Regions from separate parts of the Hydrogenophaga electricum genome, predicted to be linked through region 3. Evidence: predicted binding sites of a transcription regulator. Region 3 holds the regulator's gene; each other region holds the start of a gene.
The links. The regulator HrcA, encoded in region 3, represses chaperone genes, less so after heat shock. The targets are predictions, from matches to a motif close to TTAGCACTCNNNNNNNNNGAGTGCTAA.
Positions count from the first base shown of each region.

Region 1: the regulator HrcA is predicted to act here: its motif matches at 4,676-4,702, upstream of rpoH (RNA polymerase sigma factor RpoH).
Region 2: the regulator HrcA is predicted to act here: its motif matches at 2,068-2,094, upstream of groES (co-chaperone GroES).

Region 1 is NZ_BSPB01000005.1:50,424-56,707, forward strand. It holds gene QQK43_RS04875 (N-6 DNA methylase) at 1-1,003, opposite strand, end outside; gene QQK43_RS04880 (hypothetical protein) at 1,084-1,743, shown strand; gene QQK43_RS04885 (replication-relaxation family protein) at 2,711-3,556, shown strand; gene QQK43_RS04890 (C40 family peptidase) at 3,769-4,440, shown strand; gene rpoH (RNA polymerase sigma factor RpoH) at 4,732-5,688, shown strand; gene QQK43_RS04900 (metallophosphoesterase) at 5,755-6,284, opposite strand, start outside.
Region 2 is NZ_BSPB01000033.1:994-7,277, forward strand. It holds gene ccoG (cytochrome c oxidase accessory protein CcoG) at 1-1,091, opposite strand, end outside; gene petA (ubiquinol-cytochrome c reductase iron-sulfur subunit) at 1,179-1,793, opposite strand; gene groES (co-chaperone GroES) at 2,180-2,470, shown strand; gene groL (chaperonin GroEL) at 2,516-4,153, shown strand; gene mnmC2 (tRNA (5-methylaminomethyl-2-thiouridine)(34)-methyltransferase MnmC2) at 4,264-5,037, shown strand; gene tal (transaldolase) at 5,047-5,994, opposite strand; gene QQK43_RS16325 (MurR/RpiR family transcriptional regulator) at 6,059-6,284, shown strand, end outside.
Region 3 is NZ_BSPB01000022.1:46,248-52,531, reverse strand. It holds gene rapZ (RNase adapter RapZ) at 1-447, opposite strand, end outside; gene recN (DNA repair protein RecN) at 451-2,094, opposite strand; gene QQK43_RS13765 (NAD kinase) at 2,166-3,065, opposite strand; gene hrcA (heat-inducible transcriptional repressor HrcA) at 3,164-4,183, shown strand; tRNA gene QQK43_RS13755 (tRNA-Ile) at 4,248-4,324, shown strand; tRNA gene QQK43_RS13750 (tRNA-Arg) at 4,397-4,473, shown strand; gene QQK43_RS13745 (TRAP transporter small permease) at 4,687-5,235, shown strand; gene QQK43_RS13740 (TRAP transporter large permease) at 5,232-6,284, shown strand, end outside.

The DNA.
Region 1 (6,284 bases), on a different contig from region 3:
GGTCAACCATGAACTCCACAACAGGCCTAGGAGTGAAGAACTGCCCGAGCTCGCCCCGGAAGGTGGTTCCGAGGAAGCGCTCGAAGGCCAGACCCTTGATGTCGTCGCCGGTTTTCGAGAGGTCGAACCTCTCCAGCTTCTTGACAATACGGCTGAAGGTCGCCTCGGAAATGTCCAGCTTGTCCACCTCGGTGAACAGCTCGTCATGCCGGTAGTAGTCCTTGGTCTCGGTGAAGAGGTGTTCATGCACCGGCACATCGGCCTTCAGCACGTACTTCTTCCGGCCCTCGATGAAGTCGGTCGTGAAGGTGCCATGCAGACCCTTGCGCTCGACGTACATCTTGATGAACAGAATCTTCGAGATGGTGTCGAAGGCCCGGCCGGGGTCCATCTTGTGGACATCGCGCAGGATGCTGTGACAGTCGAACAGCAGGTCCTGGAACTCCTTGCGGTCGAAGGCACGCTGGGAGTCCTTGATTTTCTGGATGCGCTGGGCATCCCCCCAGTCGCTGGCCTTCGGCAGCTCATTGAGCGCCACGCGACCGCCCGGCAATCCTGGCACCAGCCGGAAGATGGACGTGTGCCTTTCGTTGGTGGCGACGAAGAACTCACAGCCAACAGCGCGAGCGTACGACTCGCCCTGGTAGTAGTCCTTCTCTTGAATCTCGATGCTGTCGGTCTTGCACTCGACAACGAGGGCCGGGGTGCGCCCCTCGGCCTTGTCTGCGGGCGTAGCCCAGACCACGATGTCGGCGCGAGGGCTGCGGGTTCCGGCCTGGTACCGGCGCTCCTGGTCAACCTGCGCCAGCGTGTAGCCGTATTCCGCGATCAGCGCCTTGATGAACCGCTGGCGGACCTTCTCCTCTGGCTTGTGGGTGGCGTCCCGCCACTCCTTGCGAAGCGGCAGCCAGAGCCAGGGCCCCTCCTGATGCAGCGCGCCGGGTTCAGCAGGGAAATCGGTAGCGGGCGAGGCAGCAGGTTTCTTGGGCGTTCTGGTGGCCATGAGGGGGTCGAGTCAAAAAGGCTAAGTAAGGGGCATGTACTGGTTCCCGGCCCTCGGGCCATTTACCAAGGAAGCATGCTATGCCCCGTATTTTCCCCATTGTCGCCCCCTCCCTCGGCCTGCCTCTGGGCTCGGTCGCATCCACGGCTGAAGTCGCGCGCCACGACACAGAGTTCGCCCGCTTCGTCGAGCGCGCCATGTCCGAGGAACTCGGCCCGTCGGCCATCCCACTGACCGGCAAAATCTTCCCGCAGATAGTGCCCGAGTCTGAACACGAAGCACAAGTCTGGGCGTTCTGGCTCGGTCACGAATTCGAGGAATCCATTGACGACCTGGCGCACGCCCGAATGGAGACCACGACACAGTACTCGACCGACCTCCGGCAGCGCCGCCAGATTTTGCGCTGGACCACACGTACACACTCGTTTTGCGCAAGCACCATCGGCCTGAACAGTAGTCTGCACCGAGCCATTGGCAGGCAAGTTTTGGCTGTCTTCATCACCCCCGACCAAGTGGTGTTCAGTCCGACCGACATCAGCGCCGGCCTGATGGACTACTTGATGGTCATGGACCAACACTGCGGCGCCAACTACCGCCCTGAGGACCACTACGGCAATGAGGACCTCGTCGCCGCCGCTGGATTGAGGAGGATACTCGGCAATGACCCATCCATCGACCATGACCAGCGCCTCGTTGTCATGCTCAAAACCCGCGCACTGCCCAAGGACTGGAACGACTGAGCTGCGCCACTACCGCGACATCAAGGCCCGCATCGCGGGCCTTTTCGTTTGGGCCGCCCGTCACGAGGCCCCTGCCACGGTCGAACGCCCTGCATTCGCGGTAGGTAGAAGTTCCGTCCCAGGGTAGAAGTTCTCAGCTGGATGGTGGTGGAAGCTCTGAGAGAGGGCAAAACACCCCCCAACCCCGCCGGATCGGCGGGTTGGAGGTGGTTGCCTTCGAGCCGCTGGACGTTTGGAGCCAGCCCGTCGTTCAGGCGCTGCGGTCGCGTGTGTACGCCGCAGCACAACCAGACTTTGGGGTGGACTTCACCCACCCCCGCCACGCCTCCAGTTGTGCCACCCGGCGTCGCGCCCTTGGCTCCCGCTTGGCGCTTGAAGTGGCGCGCGGGGTATTGAGCCCTCTCCTGCCACGCCCAATGTAGGGAAGCAGTTTTAAATGCGACCGCGCGTGGCTCAGGGGGCCACAGCGAAGCGGTGGGACGAGCGGCCGGCGCCGCGCTGTCCCGGTCGAAGCTCCCGCCCCACGCGGGACGAGAACGGCCGGGGGAGCCGGTGGCCGTAAGCCCGGTCCAAGGGCGTGCCCGCGCCCACGCGGGCTAGGTCATCCGGGGGCATCGCCCCGCCCCCCGACGCAAAGCGGCCGGGCAACCGGTTGTGCAGTTGCCAGACGCGGGCGTCCAGCCCGCCCGTGAGCGGGGCCATCGGCCCACATGCCAAGCCAGGGGCTTGTGATGTGAGCGGTAGGTGTGTAACCGGTTGCCCGGCCGCGCAGCGGGACAAGGGGGCGCGGTATTGCGGCCGGAATGGCGCCCTAGCGTCATAGGGTGCGGCCCGACGTCCAGGAGGGGAAAGCACCAGGTCGGCCAATGTTCAGCGCGATCGCGCTGAACAGGTCTTGGTGCACGTTCAGAGCAGTAGCTACAGGTACTTGGAGCACAAGGGTGCTCATCAACCTGGAGATATGCCCGTGAACGAAAACATCTTCCCCCCGGCTGTACTGCCGATAGGCACGACGGCCGACAACACCATGCCCATTGAGCTGGATAAGCGCATCGTAGGTGAGCGCAACCGAACCGAGGTACTGAGCTGGCTCTCACGGTTCGGGTGGCTGACTGGCCGGATGGTCGCAGCGCTGGTTTGGCCAGATGCCGCCCAAGCGCAGGCGATGGCCCGCCGAACGCTGAAGGCGTTGACGGACGAAAAGCTCGTCATCGCACGAGCCATGCCGAAGGGCACGGTGTACGTGCTGTCCGCCAAGGGCGCGCGACTGCTGACCGAGCAGACCGGCATGGCGGCCGAGGGCGGTAACGCCCTGGCACTGGGCAACCCGGTGCATCGGGCATGCAGCAACTGGTACTTGATTCGGGCTGTGCAGCAAGGGCTTGGCGTGGTCACCGAGCATGAGATTGCGACGGAGCGCGGCCCTTGTCGGGTGCTCAAAGGCAAGCAGGCGGATGGTCTCGTCATCGCCTCTGACGGGGCATGCGTCTGGCTGGAGTGCGAGAACTCGCAGAAGTCGCGCCCAGAGCGCCACAAGACCGTTTCCCTGGTGCAGGAGTGCATCGGGGGTGAGCGACAAGTCGAGCTGGCACCTGGGCGGTGGCTGGCTCGGGTGGCCTTGGTGGCGACGAACGAGCAGGCCCTCCGGTGGATGGCCGCGTCTTTTCAAGACGCACACCGGGCCGGAAGGCTCTCCGACAGCCAGGTAGCTGAGGTGGATGTGTGCCTGCTACCCATCTCCGAGAGCTTGGTCCCTGGCGATGCCATCGACGGGAATCTCTATTGGAACGTACTTCTTCCAGCAAGCGCGTGAGCGCATGGCGAGCCAGCGCGGCCGTCCTTGCGTTGCAGATCAGCGCCATTACGCGCTGATCTACATCGCTTCGGCGCCCGCACTGCTTTACGATCGGCGCCAGCTTTGGCAGGAACAGCCAGGTAAGAGTGGTCTGTGCCCGACAACATGAAAAACTGGTAGCCAGCGCGGGCTGAAGGGAATGAAGCACTGACTTTCAAACACCCACCCATATGAGCCTCACGCTTTCATTCAAGGACGTACAGCCAGGAGACGTCCTGCTCTGCAGGCCGCCTGAGTCGGTAGGCGCAAGCAAGCTCGTCCGAAAATCCATCGCAGCGGCCACCGGAAGCCCATACACCCATGCCGCCATTGCACTTTCAGCCTCCGAGGTGCTCGATGCCCGACCTAGGCACGGAGTCAAGGCGCGTCCGCTGACTGAACTGGTAGCAGAAGCACAGCACGTCGCAGTGTTGCGGCATCCGGACGCATGGAATCGGCAGCGCGTCGATGGTCTAAGGGACTACGCGGCGGCACTCCAAGCTCTCGGAGCTGGATACAACTACAGAGAGGCAATGCGCTACGCAGCGAACCGGAGCGAGCACGAAGATGGAACGATGGACGAGCTTGCTCGGTACTTCGATACCGGTGAGCCGAACGCGGCGGCGGACTTCGGTCCGTTCTTCTGCTCAGAACTGGTCGCCGCCTGCTTTGTCAACAGTGGGTTCATCCACCCCAGCGCAGCCATCGTTCTAGCCCCGGGAGTGCAAGCGCCTGGCGACCTTGCAAAGGAGCCGGCATTTGGGTTCTTGGTCGGCTTCTTGTCCGCCGATCCAGACAAAGCTGTGCCGGGTGACGACCCGATGCTGCTACACCCGCGTTACGCAGAAATTTTCGGCCCGTAGTGCTCCCTCAAGGTATGCCAAAATCAAGTCTCGCGGCACGCCTAACCCTTTGATTTACATAGCCTTGTGAGGCAGCGAGTTTTTCTCCCTCCTTCTCCGCCAAAACACCCCAAAAAAGCGGCCTTCGGGCCGCTTTTTTCTTGGCTGATCTGCTGCCCTCTCGGATTCCCCGAGTGGCCGTCTTCTCCCACAGACAGGCACCGCCTCAAAGCCCTTTTCTGGGGGAACTTGTGATTTAGCACTCTTCTCCAAGGAGTGCTAACATTTGGGCCACCCAGGAGGATTTCATCCATGTCCACATCCCTCGCACCTGCCATCCCCACGACCACGTCGCTGGCCGTGGCGGGTTCTTGGTCGAACCGGTCACTGACGCTGCCGCCGCTGGGCAATCTGGATGCCTACATTTCGGCGGTCAATCGAATGCCCCTGCTCTCCCAGGAAGAGGAGCAGTACGCTGCACGCCGTCTGCGCGATCACAACGACCTGGACGCCGCTGGCAAGTTGGTGATGTCGCACCTGCGCCTGGTGGTGTCCATCGCCCGCCAGTACCTGGGCTATGGCCTGCCCCATGGCGATCTGATCCAGGAAGGCAACGTCGGTCTGATGAAGGCCGTCAAGCGTTTCGACCCCGATCAGGGCGTGCGCCTGGTGAGTTATGCCATTCACTGGATCAAGGCCGAAATCCACGAATACATCCTGAAGAACTGGCGCATGGTGAAGGTGGCTACCACCAAGGCCCAGCGCAAGCTGTTCTTCAACCTGCGCAGCAAGAAGCAGGGTTTCCGCGCCGAAGCCGCCGAGGGGGACACCCACCGCGAAGCCCTCTCCGACCATGAAATCGACGTCGTGGCGCGCGACCTGCATGTCAAGCCGGAGGAAGTGCGCGAGATGGAGACCCGCATGGCCGGGGGCGATGTGGTGCTCGATCCCGCACCGGCCGGCGATGGCGAAGAGGCCTTTGGCCCGATCGCCTATCTGGCCGACGGCACCCACGAGCCCACCGCCATGATCGAAGCGGCTCAGCGTGACAGGCTGGCCACCGAAGGCATTGCCCGGGCCATGGGCGAGCTGGACGACCGCGCTCGCCGCATCGTGAGCGAACGCTGGCTCAAGGTGAACGACGACGGCTCGGGCGGCATGACGCTGCACGAACTGGCGGCCGAATACGGCGTCAGTGCCGAGCGCATCCGCCAGATCGAGGTGGCGGCCATGAAGAAGATGCGCAAGGCGCTGGCGGCCTACGTCTGAGTCCGGCCACCCTCTCCGCAAAGAAAGGCCTGCCACCAAGCAGGCCTTTTTTGTGGACGATCGGCCTCAGGGCCTCAACTCCAGGAGATCGATGGTGGGGCGTACACCGAGACGGGCAGGCACCCCCACCAGCCCGACGCCCGGGGTCACCAACAAACGCCCGGCCGGTGTGTCGTAGAGTCCATTCCAGCGGCCGCTGGCGCTGTTGGTGTGGCGCAGCCACCAGGGTGAAAAACCAGGTATCCAGAGCTGGCCACCGTGGGTGTGCCCCGCCATGGCCAGAAAAACGGCTCCGGGCGGCAGAAGATCTTGCGTATCGGGCTGGTGAAACAGCGCCAGGCGGGGTGGCCCCTCTGCGGTCATGGCCGCTGGCGCAGGCCACAACTGGCGAATGTCCTGGCGTGGCCGGCCACCCCACAGATCGCTCAAGCCCACGAGCTCCCAGCCGCGGATCGTCACGCGCTCCCCATCGATGAGCCGTACGCCATGGGCACGCAGCGCCTCGCGCAGGGGCTCGGTCAGCGCCGGCCCTGGCGCGCCAGTGTCGTGGTTGCCCAGCACGCCATACACAGGGTGACGCAGCGCCGCCAAGGGCG
Region 2 (6,284 bases), on a different contig from region 3:
TACAGGCTCACCCCCACCGCCACGGCGATCGTGGCCAGCACGGCCGCGTAGACGAGCACCCGCGGGCGCAGCGCGCGGCGGATGATCTGCGCCTTGCTCCAGCCACCGGTCATGGCGTTTTCGGTCGAGTACTTGACCAGCCCGCGCTCGTAGCCGAACTTGTCCATCACCTCGTCGCACACATCGGCACAGGCGCCGCAGCCGATGCACTCGTACTGCAGGCCCTTGCGGATGTCGATGCCGGTCGGGCAGACCTGCACGCACAAAGTGCAGTCCACGCAGGCCCCCAGCCCTTTCTCCTTCGGATCGACCTTCTTGCCGCGCGAACCACGGGGCTCGCCCCGGGCCGTGTCATAGGTGACGATGAGCGTGTCCTTGTCGAACATGGCGCTCTGGAAACGCGCATAGGGACACATGTACTTGCAGACCTGTTCGCGCATGATGCCGGCGAAGCCGTAGGTGGCAAAGCTGTAGAAGAAGATCCAGAAGGTCTGCCACGGGCCCAGGGCCCCGGCAAGCACCTCCATGCCCAGCGCGCGGATGGGCGTGAAATAACCCACGAAGGTGAAACCCGTCCACAGCGCGAACAGAATCCAGGCGCCATGCTTGCCCGCGCGGCGCGCGAACTTGCCCGCCGACAGGGGGGCGTTGTCGAGCCGGATGCGGGCGGCACGGTCGCCCTCGATCTTGCGCTCGATCCACATGAAGATCTCGGTGTAGACCGTCTGCGGGCAGGCGTAACCGCACCACAGGCGCCCGGCCACCGCCGTGAACAGGAACAGCGACAGCGCCGACATCACCAGCAGACCGGTGAGGTAGATGAAGTCCTGCGGGTACAGCACCAGCCCGCCCAGGTAAAAGCGGCGCGACAGCAGGTCGAACAGCACCGCCTGCCGACCGTTCCAGTTGAGCCAGGGCAATCCGTAGAACAGGATCTGGGTCAGCCACACCAGCGCCCAGCGCCAGTTGGCGAACGTACCGCTGACCGCTCGGGGCTGGATTTTCTTGCGCGACTCGTACAGGGAGATCTCGACCTCATCGGGCTCATCGGCCCCGTGGCCGGTCGTGGGCGCGTTGCTCAAGGTATTCATGGGTTCGTGGCGATTTTTATGAGAGACCTTGCCCGGACCGGACAAGACCGTCCTGTCCGGGCATCATGCACTGCCTGTGCGCGGGTGTCACCCCGCGCCGCTGCCGTCTTCACCGATCAGCAGCCGGTTGTCCGCCAGGAAGCGGTGCGGCGGCACCTCCAGGTTGGTTGGCGCGGGCTTGTTCTTGAACACCCGCCCCGCGAAGTCAAAAGTCGAGCCGTGGCACGGGCAGAAAAAGCCGCCCTGCCAGTCGGCCGGCACGCTGGGGTTGGCGGTTCCCGCCGGCAGCGTCACCGGCGAGCACCCCAGGTGCGTGCAGATCCCCACGGCCACGAACACCTCGGGCTGGATCGAACGGGCCGTGTTGGTGGCGTAGGCCGGTTGCTGGTCCTTCTTCGACGCCGGATCGGCCAGATCGGCCGTGCGCTCCAGCGCGGCGAGCATCTCGGGCGTGCGCCGCAAAATCCACACTGGCTTGCCACGCCATTCGACTGTGGCCATCTCACCCGGCGCCAGGCCGCTGATGTCCACCTCCACGCTCGCGCCCTGGGCTTTGGCACGCTCGCTGGGTGCGAGGCTGGACACCAGCGGGACGGCCACGGCGGCGGTGGCCGCCACGCCCATAGCGCCAGTGGTCAGAAGCCAGGTCCGGCGCTCGGCATCGGGCAAAACGGGTGGCAGAGGCAAAGCGGCGTGTGTCATGGCGGTTCTCCTGAAACACCGCTTCTTTTCCAAAAAATATGCCAGTCGGCAACGCTGGAAAATCCTGAGGGAAATCAACGCCCGGTCCAGCCGGTGCGGAAACACGGCTGGCGACCTCCGCCCCAAAACTGCCAAATATGTCAGTTCTGGCAGTCCAGCACTGGCACGATGGCGCCGATGCCGGTCACGCCCACCCGTGCCAGACCCGCCCGGATGCGGGCCTCAAAAGAATCGCGGCGCCCGCCCTTGAAAACGCCGCAGACCACCCTTATGATTAGCACTCGCTGGAGTTGAGTGCTAACACCCGCTCCCAGTCACGAAGAGGCACCGGTCCGCGGTGCCTTCCGTCGGCATAACAACCCTTCTCTATCCTTTCAGGAGATGCAATGAACCTTCGTCCTCTCGGCGATCGCGTGATCGTCAAGCGCATTGACAGCGAAACCAAGACCGCCTCCGGCATCGTCATCCCTGACGCCGCTGCCGAGAAGCCCGATCAAGGCGAAGTGCTGGCAGTCGGACCTGGCAAGACCAACGACAAGGGCGAAACCAAGGCCCTGAGCGTGAAGGTGGGCGACCGTGTGCTGTTCGGCAAGTACAGCGGCCAGACCGTCAAGGTCGATGGCGATGAACTGCTGGTCATGAAGGAAGACGACCTGTTCGCCGTCGTCGAGAAGTAAACCTTCCCTCATCCATCCCCATTTACTGAATCCGGAGAAATCAACATGGCAGCAAAAGACGTCGTTTTCGGCGGTGAAGCCCGCGCCCGCATGGTCGAAGGCGTGAACATCCTGGCCAACGCGGTCAAGACCACCCTGGGTCCCAAGGGCCGCAACGTGGTGCTGGAGCGCTCCTTCGGCGCCCCCACCGTGACCAAGGACGGTGTGTCCGTGGCCAAGGAAATCGAACTCAAGGACAAGCTCCAGAACATGGGCGCCCAGATGGTCAAGGAAGTCGCTTCCAAGACCTCTGACAACGCCGGTGACGGCACCACCACCGCCACCGTGCTGGCCCAGGCCATCGTGCGCGAAGGCATGAAGTACGTGGCCGCCGGCATGAACCCGATGGATCTGAAGCGCGGTATCGACCGGGCTGTCGAATCCCTGATCGCCGAGCTGAAGAAGGCCTCCAAGCCCACCACCACCTCCAAGGAAATCGCGCAAGTCGGCTCCATCTCCGCCAACAGCGATGCCTCCATCGGCGAAATCATCGCCAACGCGATGGACAAGGTCGGCAAGGAAGGCGTGATCACCGTCGAAGACGGCAAGAGCCTGAGCAACGAGCTGGATGTCGTGGAAGGCATGCAGTTCGACCGCGGTTACCTGTCGCCCTACTTCATCAACAACCCCGAAAAGCAGGCCGCCCTGCTGGACAACCCCTTCGTCCTGCTGTTCGACAAGAAGATCAGCAACATCCGTGACCTGCTGCCCACGCTGGAAGCCGTGGCCAAGGCCGGCCGTCCGCTGCTGATCATTGCCGAAGACGTCGAAGGCGAAGCCCTGGCGACCCTGGTGGTCAACACCATCCGCGGCATCCTGAAGGTTGTCGCCGTCAAGGCCCCTGGCTTTGGCGACCGCCGCAAGGCCATGCTGGAAGACATCGCCATCCTGACGGGCGGCAAGGTCATCGCCGAAGAAGTCGGCCTGACCCTGGAAAAGGTGACCCTGGCCGACCTGGGCCAGGCCAAGCGCATCGAAGTGGGCAAGGAAAACACCACCATCATCGACGGCAACGGCGCTGCCGCTGACATCGAAGCCCGCGTCAAGCAAATCCGCATCCAGATCGAAGAAGCCACCAGCGACTACGACCGCGAAAAGCTGCAAGAGCGCGTGGCCAAGCTGGCCGGCGGTGTGGCCGTCATCAAGGTCGGCGCCGCCACCGAAGTCGAGATGAAGGAAAAGAAGGCCCGCGTGGAAGACGCCCTGCACGCCACCCGCGCTGCGGTGGAAGAAGGCATCGTGGCCGGTGGTGGCGTGGCCCTGCTGCGCGCCAAGCAATCCGCTGGCGCCATCAAGGGTGACAACCCCGACCAGGACGCCGGCATCAAGCTGGTCCTGAAGGCCATCGAAGCTCCCCTGCGCGAAATCGTGGGCAACGCCGGTGGCGAACCCTCGGTCGTGATCAACAAGGTGCTGGAAGGCAAGGGCAATTTCGGTTTCAACGCCGCCAACGACACCTATGGCGACATGATCGAAATGGGTATCCTGGACCCGACCAAGGTGACCCGCACCGCCCTGCTGAACGCCGCTTCCGTGGCTTCGCTGATGCTGACGACCGAGTGCATGGTCGCCGAAGCACCGAAGGACGACTCCCCGGCACCGGCCATGCCCGACATGGGTGGCATGGGCGGCATGGGCATGTAATTGCCCGACTGCACATCGGGGCGCCCCGCCCCGATGCCTGCCTCGAAACCCCGCGATATCCTCGCGGGGTTTCTTTTTGGGGATCCCCCCAGAACCCGCCCGCAGAAGCCATGAAACCCGTCGCCCTTCAACCCCCGGCCGCCGATTCGCCCGTCGCCTGGGACGCGCAGGGCGCCCCGGTCAGCGTCCGCTTCGGGGACCGCTACCGCAATGAAGGCATCGACGGCCTGGGGGGACTGGCGCAGGCCCGCTACGTGTTCCTGGCCGGCTGCGGCTTGTGCGCGGCAGATGGCGCCCCGCAGGCGGGCATGGCCTGGTGCGGCGCCGCACAGTGGCGCGTGCTCGAAAACGGCTTCGGCCTGGGCCTGAACTTCCTCGCCACCTGGCAGCTCTGGCAACGCGATCCGCAACGGCCCGCGACGCTGATTTACGACGCCACCGAAGCCTTTGTGCCCACGGCCGACGATCTGCGTCGCGCAGCCCGCCCTTTTCCCGACCTGCACGCGCTGGCGGAGGCACTGGCGACCGGCTGGACCCGCTTGCGCCAGCGGGGTGAGCTGCGACTCGATGCCGGTGGCGCGGTTCGCCTGCGGCTGCGCGAAGGCGACGCCCTGCCCGCGCTGCAGGCCATGGAGCCTGGCGTGAACTCGGTGTTTCTCGACGGCTTCGACCCTCCGCTCAACCCCGCCATGTGGTCAGCCGCTTTGATGCAGTCGGTGGGCCGGCTGGCCCGGCCGGGTGCGGCGCTGGCCACCTGGTGCGTGGCCGGTTCGGTGCGGCGGGCCCTCACGGCGGCCGGCTTCTCCGTGGTCAAGCGCGACGGGCTGCCCCCGAAGCGCCACTGTCTGGTGGCGCGCAAGCAGCCTGCGGCGCCAACGCGGTGAACGGCGGACTCAGGCCGCCTTCATCAGGGCTTCGAGCTTGAAGGTGTCGGCGGCAAAGGCGCGAATGCCTTCGGCCAGTTTTTCGGTCGCCATCGCGTCCTCGTTGAGCGCGTAGCGGAAGCCGGCTTCGTCGTAGGTCACGAACGGCGTGTCCAGCGACCGCGCCGCCTCGGCGTCGAGGGCCGGCGACAACGGGGCCTCCGTGGCCGCCAGTTGGGCCAGCAGGTCCGGACTGATGGTCAGCAGGTCGCACCCAGCCAGCGCGGTGATCTGGCCCACGTTGCGGAAGCTCGCGCCCATGACCTCGGTGGCGATGCCGTGCTTCTTGTAGAAATTGAAGATGTTGCGCACCGACTGCACGCCGGGATCGTTGGCACCCGCCATGGCGGCCTCGTCCCAGGCAGCGCCAGCCTGCTTCTTGTACCAGTCGTAGATGCGGCCGACGAAGGGCGAGATCAGCTGCACCTTGGCCTGTCCGCAGGCCACCGCCTGGCAGAAGCTGAACAGCAGCGTGAGGTTGGTGTGGATGCCGTCGCGCTCCAGCCGCGCCGCCGCCTGGATGCCTTCCCAGGTCGAGGCGATCTTGATCAGGATGCGGTCCACGTGCACGCCCTCGCCCTGGTACAGGTCGATGATGCGGCGCGCGCGCGAGACCGTGGCCTCGGTGTCGAAACTCAGGCGCGCGTCCACTTCGGTCGAGACGCGCCCGGGAATGTGCTGCAGGATCTCGATGCCAAAACGCACCAGCAGGCGGTTCATGGTCTCGTCCAGCCCCTGCGACCCGTAACGGGCCACGGTTTCCTGCAGCAGGTGCGCGTATTCGGGCTTTTGCACCGCCTTGAGCACCAGCGACGGGTTGGTCGTCGCGTCGCGCGGGGCGTAGGCCGCGATCTGACGGAAGTCGCCCGTGTCGGCGACCACGGTGGTGAACTGTTTGAGGGCATCGAGCTGGTTCATGCGGTCATTATCGGGTGTAATTCGGTTTCACCATTTCATGTAACTCTCCGCCTTTGTCGCCGCCATGCTGGATCGCATCAAAGCCTCGCTGCCCTCCCTGGCCCCCGCCGAACAGCGCGTGGGCAAGCTCGTTCTGGCCGATCCGCGCAGCTTTGCCAGCCTGCCGGTGGCCGAGCTGGCCGATCGCGCCCATGTGAGCAAACCCACCGTGGTGCGCTTTTGCCGCAGCATGGGCTATGACGGCCTGTCGGACTTCAAGCTCAAACTGGCAGGCAATGTCAGCGAAGGCG
Region 3 (6,284 bases):
GACCAGGGCCTGCTCGCGCAACTGGGCCAGCAACTCGCGTTCGTGTTCGATGGCCTCGATCAGTGCGCGCCGCTGGTCGTCGCTGCGCGGCTGCGACAGCGGATGCAGGCGGCGTGTTTCGGAAAAGCGCCGCACCAGGGTGTCGGTGGTGGCATCCAGGAACACCGTGCGCAGATGCACAGGCCGCCCGCGCCGCTGGCTGAGCTGAGCCAGGCGCCGCGGCAGCTCGGGCAGGGCGGCGGCGCTGCGCACGTCCATGGCGATGGCCACGCGGCGGGCGCGGTGGCTTTGTTCCAGGTCGATGAACGCGTCGAGCAGTTCCGGCGGCAGGTTGTCCACGCAGTAGTAGCCCAGGTCTTCCAGGGCCGTGAGCGCGACGGATTTGCCCGAGCCGGACATGCCGGTGATGAGTACCAGTTCGATGGGGGAGGGCGTTGGGGTGGACATGGTTCAGGCTCCGAGCAGTTCGCGCGCATGGGCCAGCGAGGCCGCCGACTGCGCATGGCCGCCGAGCATGCGGGCCAGTTCGTGCACGCGCGCTTCGCCCACGATCGGCGCCACGGTGCTGGCGGTCTGCTGTGCCGCGGTGGTCTTGCTGACCAGCAGGTGGTGGTCGGCACAGGCCGCCACCTGCGCCAGGTGGGTCACGGCCAGCACCTGCCGGTCCTGGCCGAGCTGGCGCAGCATCTGCCCCACGGTGTGGGCCACGGCGCCGCCGATGCCGGAATCCACTTCGTCAAAGATGAGGGTGGGGGCCTGCCCCAACTGGCTGGTGACCACCGAGATGGCCAGCGCGATGCGCGAAAGCTCACCGCCGGAGGCCACCTTGCCGACCGGCCGGGCGGTGACGCCGGCATGGCCGGCCACCAGGAAGTCCACCTGTTCCCCGCCATGGGACTGGGGTTCCGGCAGCTTCTGCAGGGCGACTTCGAAGCGGCCACCGGCCATGCCGAGCGACTGCATGGCCTGCGTGACGGCCGCAGACAGGCGCGGGGCAGCGGCCTGGCGGTCGCGAGAGAGCGCGCCCATCTTTTTGTCGAAGGCCTGCCAGGCCTTGCGTTCGGCACTGCGCAGCGCGTCGAGGTCGAGGGCTTGGCCCAGCCGCGCCAACTCCTCGCGCCATTGCGCGTGCAGCGCCGGCAGTTCTTCGGGTGGCCGGCGGAACCGCCGTGCCAGCGACACCCAGAGCGAGAGGCGCTGGTCCAGCTTGGCCAGTCCGGCGGGATCGAGATCGCCGTCGCCGGCATAGTGACGCAGTGTGTACACGGTGTCTTCCACCTGTGCCAGCGCCGATTCCAGGGCGTCGACCGGTCCCTGGAAGGCGGGTTCGATGCGCGTCTGGGCCGACAGCGCGGCCAGGGCTTTGTGCAGCAGGCCCGCCGCGTGCCCGGGGGCTTCGCCCAGCCAGTCGACCGCCTGGCTGGCCGCGTCCTGCAGGGCCTGCGCGTGGGTGAGCCGGCTGTGGCGGGCATTGAGTTCGTCCCATTCGCCGGGCTGGGGCGCGAGCTTGTCGAGTTCCGCGATCTGCCAGGCCAGGCGTTCGCTTTCCTGTTGCAACTGGGCTTCGCGCGCCTGCGCGTCATCGAGCAGACGCAGGCGCTCGCGCCACTGGGTCCAAGCCTGGCCGGCCGCGCTGCTGTCGATGCCGCCATAGGCATCGAGCAGCCGACGTACCGCGTCGGGCCGGGTCAGGCTCTGCCAGGCGTGCTGGCCATGGATATCGACCAACTCGTCGGCCAGGGCCTTGAGCTGGGTGACGGTGGCAGCGCTGCCGTTGATCCACGCACGGCTGCGGCCGTCGCTGTCGATCGTCCGACGCAGCAGCAGGGTGTCGTCTGCCGAAAAACCCTGCTCATCGAGCCAGGGCACCACCGAGGCCGGGCGGTCGAATTCGGCCGCCACTTCGCAGCGGGCCGCGCCTTCGCGGACCAGGCCGGCGTCGGCGCGGGCGCCCAGGGCCAACTGGAGGGCATCAATGAGGATGGACTTGCCGGCGCCGGTTTCGCCGGTGAGCACGCCGAAGCCGGTGTGCAGATCCAGGTCGAGGGCGGGGACGATGACGAAGTCGCGCAGGGCGATGCGGCGCAGGCTCATGGCAGGGCGTCGAACAGAGGTGAACGGCGGTTGGGCGGTGGGCCGCCCTTGCCGCCATTGTGGCCCGGAATTCAGGCGCCTTCGTTCCAGTGGAGTTTCATGCGCAGCGTGTCGAAATAGCTCCAGCCGACCGGGTGCAGCAGGCGCAGCGCATGTGGCGAGCGGCGCACCACGATGCGGTCGCCGTGCAGCAGGCTGGTGAGTGTCTGCATGTCGAAGTTGGCGCTGGCGTCCTTGCCCGAGACGATTTCCACCGCGATCTCGCTGTCCGAGGGCAGCACCACGGGCCGGTTGGACAGCGTGTGTGGGGCGATCGGCACCATCACCCAGCCACCGATGGTCGGGTGCAGGAGCGGGCCGCCCGCCGACAGCGCGTAGGCGGTGGAGCCGGTGGGCGATGCGATGATGAGGCCGTCGGCACGCTGGTTGGCCACAAAGTGGCCGTCGACCTCCACGCGCAGCTCGATCATGCTCGCCACCCCACCGCGGTTGACGACCACGTCGTTGAGCGCCGTGGCCTCGAACACGCAGCGGCCATCGCGCCAGACGCTGGCCGCCATCAGGGCGCGGTGGTCTTCCTCGTAATGGCCGTGCAGGATGGGTTGCAGGCGCTCGCGGTAGCCGTTGAGCGGGATGTCGGTGATGAAGCCCAGGCGCCCCTGGTTGATGCCCACCAGCGGCACACCGAAGCGGGCCAGGCGCCGTCCGATGCCCAGCATGGTGCCGTCGCCGCCGACCACCAGGGCCAGATCGCAGTGTTGGCCGATGCTGGCCACGTCCAGTGCGGTGTACTGGGTCAGGCCGGTGTTCTGGGCGGTTTCGAGTTCGAGCGAGACGTCGCACCCCTCGTCGTGCAGGAAATGGGCCACCTCGTCCACCACATGGCGCGAGCCGGGGGCCTGGTATTTGCCCACGATGGCCACGTGTGCAAAGCGTGGCGCGGCGGGGACGGGTTTCGCGGGATCGGTCATGGACAAATTACAACATGCCGCACCCGCGGTGGCGCTGGCCGGAAACCCTTGTCGCACCGGATGCCGCAACGGGGTGCCCGCTCCTTAGAATGGCGACCATGCTGGATGACCGCGCCAAGTTGCTGCTCAAGGCCCTTGTCGAGCGCTATATCGCCGACGGGCAGCCCGTGGGTTCGAGAACGCTCTCGAAGGCCACCGGGCTGGACCTGTCGCCCGCAACCATCCGCAACGTGATGAGCGACCTGGAAGAGCTGGGTCTCATCGCCAGTCCGCACACCTCGGCGGGCCGGGTGCCGACCGCGCGTGGCTACCGGCTGTTCGTGGATGCCATGCTCACGGTCAATCGCGACGAGTTGCCGCGGGTGGCCGAACTGGGCACCAGCAGCATCGAACAAGGGCAGCCCCAGCGGGTGATCAGCCACGCGGCGCAGATGCTGTCGAGCCTGTCGCACTTTGTCGGCGTGGTGATGACCCCGCGCCGGGCCACTGTGTTCCGGCACATCGAATTCCTGAACCTGTCCGAGCGGCGCGTGCTGGTGATCCTGGTTGCCCCCGACGGCGATGTGCAGAACCGGATCATCCACACCCCGACCCAGTTCACCCAGTCGCAGTTGCAGGAAGCGGCGAACTATTTCAATGCGCACTATTCGGGTCTGGGCATGGACGCGGTGCGCGAGCGGCTGAAGTCCGAGCTGGATGCGCTGCGCGGCGAAATTGCCACGCTGATGAAGGCCGCCGTCGATCTGGGCACCGAAGCCGGCGCCCAGCGCGAAGAGGTGGTGGTGGCGGGCGAGCGCAATCTGCTGTCGGTGTCCGAGTTCTCCAGCGACATGGGCAACCTGCGGCGCATGTTCGACCTGTTCGAGCAAAAGACGCAACTGGCGCGATTGCTGGACGTGTCGGCCCAGGCCGATGGCGTGCGCATCTACATCGGCGGTGAAAGCCAGGTCGTGCCGTACGAAGACCTGTCGGTGGTCACGGCCCCCTACGAAGTGGACGGCCAGGTGCTGGGCACGCTGGGCGTGATCGGCCCGCAGCGCATGCCCTACGACCGCATGATCCAGATCGTCGACGTCACCGCCAAGCTGGTCGGCAACGCACTGAGCCAGGGGCGCTGAAGCATTTGGTCTGGCAGTGCTGCAAGGCGCTGCCGCAGCCCTCTTACAATCGCGGCCTTCGGAGGGGGCGTTAGCTCAGTTGGTCAGAGCAGGGGACTCATAATCCCTTGGTCGTTGGTTCAAGTCCAACACGCCCTACCAGACCGGTTTTTTTTAAAACCGAGGCATTTCGGAAAAAGGCGCCAAAAAGTCGTGCTACAATGCAAGGCTTCAGCGGCTGTAGCTCAGTTGGATAGAGTACTTGGCTACGAACCAAGGGGTCGTGGGTTCGAATCCTGCCAGCCGCACCAGAATTTATATTCGGCATCAACGGGTTAGTCTCAAAAGGACTGACCCGTTTTGCTTTGTGCCGCACCACTTCTCGCGGCATGTGCGCGATGCCCTGCGCGACGGCTTCTCTACCCGGGCCGTGTCTCACGCGAAGTGCGATGGTGTCCCGCGGCTCTCTGCTGGGGGGCAGCGATGGCGTCTTCGTTTTTTGGCTGGACTACCTCCTGCGCACCATGGCCCTGCATGAGAAGACACCTGCGTCGGACGCGCTGAATGCCGCCGTCTCGACCGAACCCGGCAACACCGATGCCGCCGCTCCCCGCAAAAGGCTGCTGGAAGACTGGCTGGTCGTCGGCACCATGGTGGCGCTTGCGCTGATCACCTTTGCGAACGTGTTGGTGCGTTACTTCACCAGCGCGTCTTTCGCCTGGACGGAAGAGATCTCCGTCTTTCTCATGATCGTGCTGGCGCTGGTCGGGGGCTCGGCGGCGGTGCTGCGGGAGACGCACATCCGCATCGAGTTCTTCGCCAACGGTGGCAGCGCGCAGCGGCAGCGCCGCCTGGCGCAACTGGGGGCGCTCATGGTGGCGCTGCTGTTCATCGCCATCGTGGTGCTGAGTGTGCCGGTGGTCTGGGACCATTACCAGTACGAGGAAACCTCGCCCGGTATCGGGGTGCCCCAGTGGTGGTATTCCATCTGGCTGCCGGTATTCAGCGCCCTGATCGCGGGTCGGGCCATGCAGGTGTTCATGCGCAAGCTGCGCCAGGAGGATGCTGCATGACCGCCACCCTGCTGTTTGTGCTTTTCATCGGCGCCATGCTGATCGGCGTGCCGATCGGTGCGGCGCTCGGACTCGCGGGTACCGTGGCGATCGGTATCGCCAATGCCGAAATTCCCTGGTTCGGGCTGATGGCGGTGCCGCAGAACTTCTATGCCGGGCTGGGCAAATACCCGCTGCTGGCCATTCCCATGTTCGTGCTCGTGGGGTCCATCTTCGACCGGTCGGGTGTGGCGCTGCGTCTGGTGAACCTGGCCGTGTCCATCGTGGGGCGGGGGCCGGGCATGCTGCCGCTGGTGGCCATTGCGGTCGCCATGTTCCTGGGCGGCATTTCGGGCTCCGGCCCCGCCACGGCCGCTGCCGTGGGCGGCGTGATGATCGCGGCGATGGCACGCGCTGGTTACCCGGCGCCGTATTCGGCGGCTGTGGTCGGCGCGGCGGCGGCCACCGACATCCTGATCCCGCCTTCGGTGGCGTTCATCGTGTATTCGGTGCTGGTACCCGGCGCATCGGTGCCGGCGCTGTTCGCGGCCGGCATGATCCCGGGCGTGCTGGCGGGGCTGGCGCTCATCGTGCCCGCGGTCTGGCTGGCGCGCCGGCATCGCATGGGTGCCGAGGAAGCCCATCTGCCTCGGCCACCGTTCTGGAAGAGCCTGCGCGAGGCAGCCTGGGGCCTGGTGGCGCCGGTGCTGATTCTGGGGGGCATGCGGGCAGGCTGGTTCACGCCCACCGAAGCGGCGGTGGTTGCGGTGTTCTACGGCCTGTTCGTCGGCATGGTCGTGCACCGAACGATCCGCGTGCGCGATCTGTTCGACATCCTGCGGGAATCGGGGGAGCTGTCGGCGGTGATCCTGCTGGTCGTCTCGCTGGCCGGCATCTTCGCGTTTTCGTTGTCCACGCTGGGGGTGATCGATCCGGTCACGACCGCGATCGTCCATTCGGGGTTGAGCGAATGGGCGGTGCTGCTGCTCATCGTGCTGCTGCTCGTGCTGGCGGGCATGGTGCTCGATGGCATTTCCATCTTCCTGATCTTCGTGCCGTTGCTGATGCCG